Regions from separate parts of the Ruminococcus sp. OA3 genome, predicted to be linked through region 1. Evidence: predicted binding sites of a transcription regulator. Region 1 holds the regulator's gene; the other holds the start of a gene.
What was found. The regulator LexA, encoded in region 1, represses DNA repair genes until DNA is damaged. The targets are predictions, from matches to a motif close to CNAACANNTGTTNG.

Region 1 (3,423 bases):
TACGGTTCTCAATATCGATGGTAAATTCAACCAGCTGGTCGGACGTCTCGGAAAATCCGAACTCAGCCAGGGTCTTTCTACCGGAATCCTGCTCTACTGCATTGGCAGTCTTTCTATTCTGGGTCCAATACAGAGCGCCCTGTACGGGGATCACACGTTTCTTTTTACGAATGCAACTCTTGATTTTGTCACTTCCACAGTGCTCGCTTCCACATACGGAATCGGCATGGCACTTGCAGCGCCTGTTTTATTCTGCTGGCAGGGTCTGATCTATCTGTGTGCCACATACCTACAGAATTTTCTTACTGATTCCCTTATGGCGGAGGTTACAATCGTTGGAGGGTTTTTAATTGCCGCGTCAGGTCTGGGGATCCTTAAAATCAAAGACTGCAAGACGCTGAATATGCTTCCGGCTCTGCTGGTACCAGTCATATTCTTTTTGATCCTAAAGTTTATCTTATAAAGATAACCCGGACACTCGCCTGCAAGTTCACATAATTTTATTATGCAACCCATGCGCCATGTCCGGATTATTAATGTGAGATAAACAGAAAAATCAGTTATGTTTCAATGAATAATAGGGTACGCAAATATGACTTCCCTGCTGAAGTTTTGTCCCGTGAAGTCCATTGATGTCCTGAATTTCAGAAATGTACGCCTCAACTGATCTATATTCATCTGTCATATACTCCTGTGCAATACTCCACAGACTTTCCCCGCGCTCAACATAGTGACTGGTATAATATTTATAAGTAATCTTGGAAATATCACTCTGCGCACCAATTTTATCTGCGCTGAATTGAATCAGTACCGCACTTAGTATCAGGAAGGATACCGCTGTCACGGTCAACTGGATTCTTCTTCTGTTTCTTGTACGCCTTCTCCTCTTCATGTGATGGCCTCCCTCATTTGTACGAGTTCATGCGAACATATTTTCGCAAACATTTGTTCTGTATGGTTATTATACTACCCAGAACAAATGTTTGTCAAGGCGTTTTTCGAACAAACATTCCGAATATCTGTTTGCAATATGTGAGCTTATATGCTATGATAAAAGTAATAAAAAACATGGAGGGCAGTGTATATGGCCTATGGTAAGATAAGCAAAAAACAACAGGAAATCCTCGATTACATAAAAAGTGAGATTATCAACCGCGGATTTCCGCCTGCGGTCCGTGAAATCTGCGAGGCCGTCAATCTGAAGTCAACATCCTCCGTTCACTCCCATCTGGAAACACTGGAAAAGAACGGTTATATCCGCAGAGACCCTACCAAACCACGTGCAATCGAGATTCTGGACGATAATTTCAACACAGCACGCTGTGAAATGGTCAATGTCCCTGTCGTAGGGCGTGTGGCTGCCGGTGAACCTATTCTTGCGGTTGAAAATATTGAGAATTATTTTCCGATTCCTGCAGAACATATGCCGAAATCTGACGCATTTATTCTGGAAATTCATGGTGAAAGTATGATTAACGCAGGTATCCTCGACGGAGATTACGTGCTGGTGCAGAGCCAGCACACAGCTGACAACGGAAACATGGTTGTCGCTCTGATCGACGATTCAGCAACCGTCAAAACATTTTATAAAGAAAACGGATATTACCGCCTGCAGCCTGAGAATGATGATATGGAGCCTATCATCGTAGAAGAAGGTCTTGAAATCCTTGGAAAAGTAGTCGGCGTGATGAGATTTATGAAATCCTGATAAAAAATAAAAACACAGGTGCAAAGTGAACGGACATCTTCGAAGGATCCGCATACATTGTTCCTGTGTTTTCGTTTTATGCTCGTTTTACAAAACAGCTTCTCTTCATCAATCTTCCAGAGAAGCTACAGATACAGAAGTTCCGTCTCTCCAGATTCTTTCCAGGTCATAGAATAAACGGTTTTCCTCATCAAAAATGTGTATCACCAGGTCACCGTAATCCATTAAAATCCAGTTTGCATTCTGGTAACCTTCGATCTGTTTCGGACGACTTCCGGCTTTCTCCAGCATCTCTTCTACATTTTCAGCCAGTGCCTGAACCTGACTGCGGTTCGTACCGCTTGCAATAATGAAATAATCAGCAAGTGTAGACACCTGTTCAATGTCGATCACTTTGATATCCACTGCTTTCTTATCTTCCAATGCCAGGCAGGCTGTTCTTGCCATATCTTTTCCCGTCATTTAATTTTCTCCTTTATCCCTGATTATGCAGATTGCAATAATACTCATATGCACTTTCTGTAACAGTATCGATTTCTTTTTCAACTGTTTTCAGATACGCCAGCGTGTCATGAAGTATCATATACATACATTCATCCAAATCTCTGAACGCCATTTTTCGGATTTCATCAAGCCGCGGGGCCTTATATCGCCCGGGTTCAATGTAATCTGCAATATAAATGATTTTTTCCAGTACCGTCATAGCCGCTTTTCCCGTAGTATGCCACGTAATAGCGGAAAGTACTTCCGGGTCTCGGATGTCAAACTTTTTTTTCGCAAGATGTGCGCCAAGTTTTGCATGCAGCATGTATGGATGCGTCATCTCATAGTGAGATGCCGTAATTCCGTATTTTCCGCATAACCGCAGTTTTTTTTCATCCGGTATACACTTTGCACAGTCGTGCAAAAGCCCCGCGAGCTGCAGCTTAACAGGATCTCCGCCGTGAACCATGCCCATACATACGGCCGTGTACATAACGCCTGTCGTATGTTGAAAACGCTGGCGGTCCAGATGGTTTTTCAATTTTCTTTCCAGCTTTATTAAATCATACTTTTGTTCTGCCACGATGTCACCTCTTATTACCTACCGGTAAATCCGGTTTTCATAGATATAATCAATTACCCGGTTCGGTACATAATACTTTATCGTACGTTCTTCCTCAATCCATGAGCGCAGCATCTGAGATGAAACATCAATGTTCAGGCTGTCCAGCTTCAGAAAACTGCCGCTGTACTTCTGCGAAAGACGTTTCATCTCAGCAACTATTTTTTCATCCATTGTGTGGTCCCGCGTCGCAACAACAATTTTAGCCGCCGCACAGATTCTTTCTGGTTCTTTCCAGGTCTCAAAATTAAACAGCGAGTCCGCACCAATGATGAAATAATACTCATTTTCCGGGTATTCTTCATTCAGCCGTTCAAGTGTTCTAAAAGTATACGTGTAGCCATCCTCATTCATCTCCACAAGCGATAATTCAAAATGAGGATTATCCGAGATCGCACGTGCAACCATCTCCACCCGCTGCTCGTCAGTCGCACGGCCTCTGCGGTTCTTCTTATGCGGCGGATTACCTGCCGGCAAAAAAAGAACTTTTTCCAGACCAAACTGTTCGTATGCAGTTTCACCCAGAATCAAATGTCCAACGTGAATCGGATCAAAGGTTCCTCCCATGATACCGATTTTTTGTTCTTTTTGCATATTCTTTATCTCCGGG
Region 2 (3,423 bases), 1.3 Mb from region 1:
AGGTGGAGGTCGCAGGGCAGCTGCAGAATGTGCGTCTGACAGGTCAGGATACCACTGCAGTAAACGGTGCGCTGGCTGCTTCCATCGAAGGAGCAGGAGACACCCCTGCACCGAGGGCAGACCTTCCGGACAGATTTGACCTTCGGGACACGGGGACGCTGACACCGGTGCGCGATCAGGAATCACTCGGAAGCTGCTGGACCTTTGCCGCCACAGCATGTGTGGAAAATAATATTGCCAGAAACGGTGGTTTTGCTGTGGACTATCCCAGCGGCATCAGTTTGAGTGCCAGTGAAAAAACGGTGCTTCTGACAAAAGATGCGCCGGAACAGACGGTCAGCCTGACCGCCAGCCTCATGGATGCGGACAGTCCGTCCAGCACAAGGGTCAACTGGAGCGTGAGCGGTGATGTGGACAGTGTCCGCCTCGAGCATACTGCCAGTGCAAGCGGTGAGGCCGTGCCGGTGATCACGGCACGGAAACCCGGTGTGGTTACACTGACGGCTGCCAGTGAGGCGGATATGACGGTCACCGCCAGCTGTGAGGTCACCATCACCGTACAGGGGATAGAGACCATTACGTTAAAGCCTGACAAGCTGATGATGAATAAGGGTGAGACAGCCAGCCTGACCGCAGTGACAGAACCGGCGGATGCCGCTGACCAGACGATTCTGTGGTCAAGTGACCATCCGGAGATCGCCAATGTGGACAAAGACGGCGTTGTGACAGCTCTTTCCGGGGGAACGGCTGTCATCACTGCAAAGGCCGGAACCGTGCAGGCGACGGCAGAGATTACGGTGAAAGGGACTCCTGCTGTTAAACCTGGCGGAGATGATACTCCCGGGGGCAATGGCGGCGATGATTCCGGGACCGGGAAGAAACCGGGAACCACCGGAAACAGTGCTTACAGAAGCGGCAGAAAAGATGTAAAGACCGGAGATGACAAAAGCCCCATGCGCAGTCTTGCACTGATGACTGCTGCCGGGAGCTGTATCGTTATAAGCATATACAGAAGAAAGAAGAGTGAAAGGTAACAATGGAAAAAGACGGTTCGGATACGAGCCGTCTTTTTCTGCAGATGTCGGAAAATATTCTTAAAGATCTTCAGCCTGGCGAAAAGTTTTCCGGGAAGGGGATAACTCCAAGATAACGCCCCATCCGTTTATAAGCATCAGGGTCGGTCATCACCAGATCATGCTGGGTATCTGTAAGGGATTTCAGCAGCGTCATATTTCTTTTCCGGTAAAATCGTCCGATGATCAGGTATCCATTGTGCAGAAACAACCATATTTCTCCGTTTTTAGGTTGAATCCAGTCAGCGTACTGAAATCCCAGAATAGAATTTTTGAAAAAACTGGGGGAAAGTTCGTTGGTGTGCAGGATCACACCAAACGTACATTCCACAGTCAGAGAATTACAGTCCACCACAAGATTTCGCGTAATACGGATGCTGTATTCAACTCTTCCGTCTTCGGGATTGAAAAATTCAAAGCACTTCAGCAGAATCTTATCTTTTGACACTTTATGAATCAGGCGATTATATTCAAGATCAATATTAAAGGTGATATAATTTTTCCAGTACGGAGGAAGTGCCTCGAATTTTGAAGAGTATTTTTTGAAGGTGTAAGATATCTTGGGGGCGGATTCAGAAAACTCATCAAGGGAACAGTTCAGTGCCTGGGCGATTGCGGCCATCGTGTCGTATCTGGGGTTTGGTGTGATGCCGCTTGTTATTTTTGAAAGTGTACTCAGAGGAATCTTGCTCAGTTCGGATAATTCCTCGAGCGTATACTTCCTGTCCTTCATAATTTCTTTTATTTTTTTGTAATCCATAAACTTACTTCTCCTGCCCGTATTTACAGGCTTTTTACTTTGTAGGGTGTCTTTCAGATTATCCACTTATAGAGCATACCACCCGGAGGCAAAAGATTCAATCAATCCTTCCTGTTTTTGTCTTTCTGTAATTTTTTACCGGTTGAATACGAACAGATGTTCTGGTATATTCGAGTTAGAAAGTATGAGAATGGAGTGGGAAAATGAAAAGACTTATTTTTCATATTGATGTGAATTCGGCATTTCTCAGCTGGGAAGCCGCCCATCGGCTGCATCATCTGGGGGGCAGACTGGATCTGCGTGAAATTCCGTCGGCGGTGGCAGGCGATACAGCCATGAGGCATGGGATCATACTGGCAAAATCCATACCGGCTCAAAAGCATGGGATACACACAGGAGAGGCTATATGGGAGGCAAAGCAAAAATGTCCAGGGCTGCTGCTTGTCCCCCCCAACTACAGTCTGTATGAAAAAGCTTCCTGTGCACTGATGGAGATTTTGCGGGAATATACTCCGGATGTAGAACAGTATAGTATTGACGAAGCGTTTCTGGATATGACGGGCACAGGAGGACAGTGGGAAAGTCCCGAAGAGGCGGCAGAGCAGATACGCAGCAGGATTTGCCGGGAGCTGGGCTTCACAGTGAATGTCGGGATATCAGAAAATAAATTGCTGGCCAAGATGGCTTCCGGACTGAAGAAACCTGATCTTGTGCATACTCTGTTTCCGGAAGAGGCAAAACAAAAAATGTGGCCGCTGCCGGCAGGGAAGCTTTTCTTTGTGGGAAGAGCAACAGCGAGAAAACTGCACAGTCTTGGGATTCGTACGATCGGGGAGCTTGCCCGGTCAGATCCGGCGGTTTTGAGATACCATCTGAAAAAACATGGGGAAGTGATATGGGAGTTTGCGAATGGGAAAGACATATCGATTGTGGAAGCCGAAGCGCCGCCCAATAAGGGATATGGCAATTCTACCACGATCGCCTTTGATGTGACAGACGCAGCTGTGGCAAAAATGGTTCTGCTTGCCCTCTCAGAGACTGTCTCAGCGAGGCTGAGGAAGCATAGCGTCAAAGCAGAAGTCATCTGTGTGGGCATCAAGGACAGCAGCCTGTGTTATGCATCACATCAGATGACGTTAACGTCAGCCACAGATATTACCATTGAAATACATGCTGCCGCAAGCCGTCTTTTTGACGAACTCTGGAATGGCAACCCTATCAGGCATCTCGGTATCCATACCAGCAGGATCAGAGATGGAGAGACATACAGACAGGCGGATATGTTTGACAGGACCGATTACGGAAAATTAGAAAGGATGGACCGGACTGTTGACCTGATCAGGGCAAAATACGGGATTGATGCGGTAAAGAGGGCGGCATTTTTAAAAACGCCGGTTGATCACATGAGCGGAGGAATCAGTCGGGAAAAGAGAAACGTGGACTACAGCAGGCTGAAAATAGAGTGAGGTGTTTGAATGTGACTTTTAAAATCGGCAGTGAGATACAGACGGGGGATGCAGGAGCAATCCGCGGGCAGGTGCGGGACATCGCCTGCAAATGCTGGTTTACCAGAAAAGGGGAGGGGATTCC

Region 2: MCG98_RS07500 (DNA polymerase IV) is a predicted target of LexA. The motif match lies at 1,983-1,996, and genes of this name have one in related genera.

The regions. Positions count from the first base shown of each region.
Region 1 is NZ_JAKNTO010000001.1:2,923,240-2,926,662, forward strand. It holds gene MCG98_RS13135 (DUF554 domain-containing protein) at 1-463, shown strand, start outside; gene MCG98_RS13140 (LysM peptidoglycan-binding domain-containing protein) at 557-892, opposite strand; gene lexA (transcriptional repressor LexA) at 1,085-1,708, shown strand; gene rsfS (ribosome silencing factor) at 1,817-2,170, opposite strand; gene yqeK (bis(5'-nucleosyl)-tetraphosphatase (symmetrical) YqeK) at 2,184-2,774, opposite strand; gene nadD (nicotinate-nucleotide adenylyltransferase) at 2,793-3,407, opposite strand; gene yhbY (ribosome assembly RNA-binding protein YhbY) at 3,413-3,423, opposite strand, start outside.
Region 2 is NZ_JAKNTO010000001.1:1,658,828-1,662,250, forward strand. It holds gene MCG98_RS07490 (chitobiase/beta-hexosaminidase C-terminal domain-containing protein) at 1-1,034, shown strand, start outside; gene MCG98_RS07495 (helix-turn-helix transcriptional regulator) at 1,105-1,833, opposite strand; gene MCG98_RS07500 (DNA polymerase IV) at 2,037-3,299, shown strand; gene MCG98_RS07505 (hypothetical protein) at 3,311-3,423, shown strand, end outside.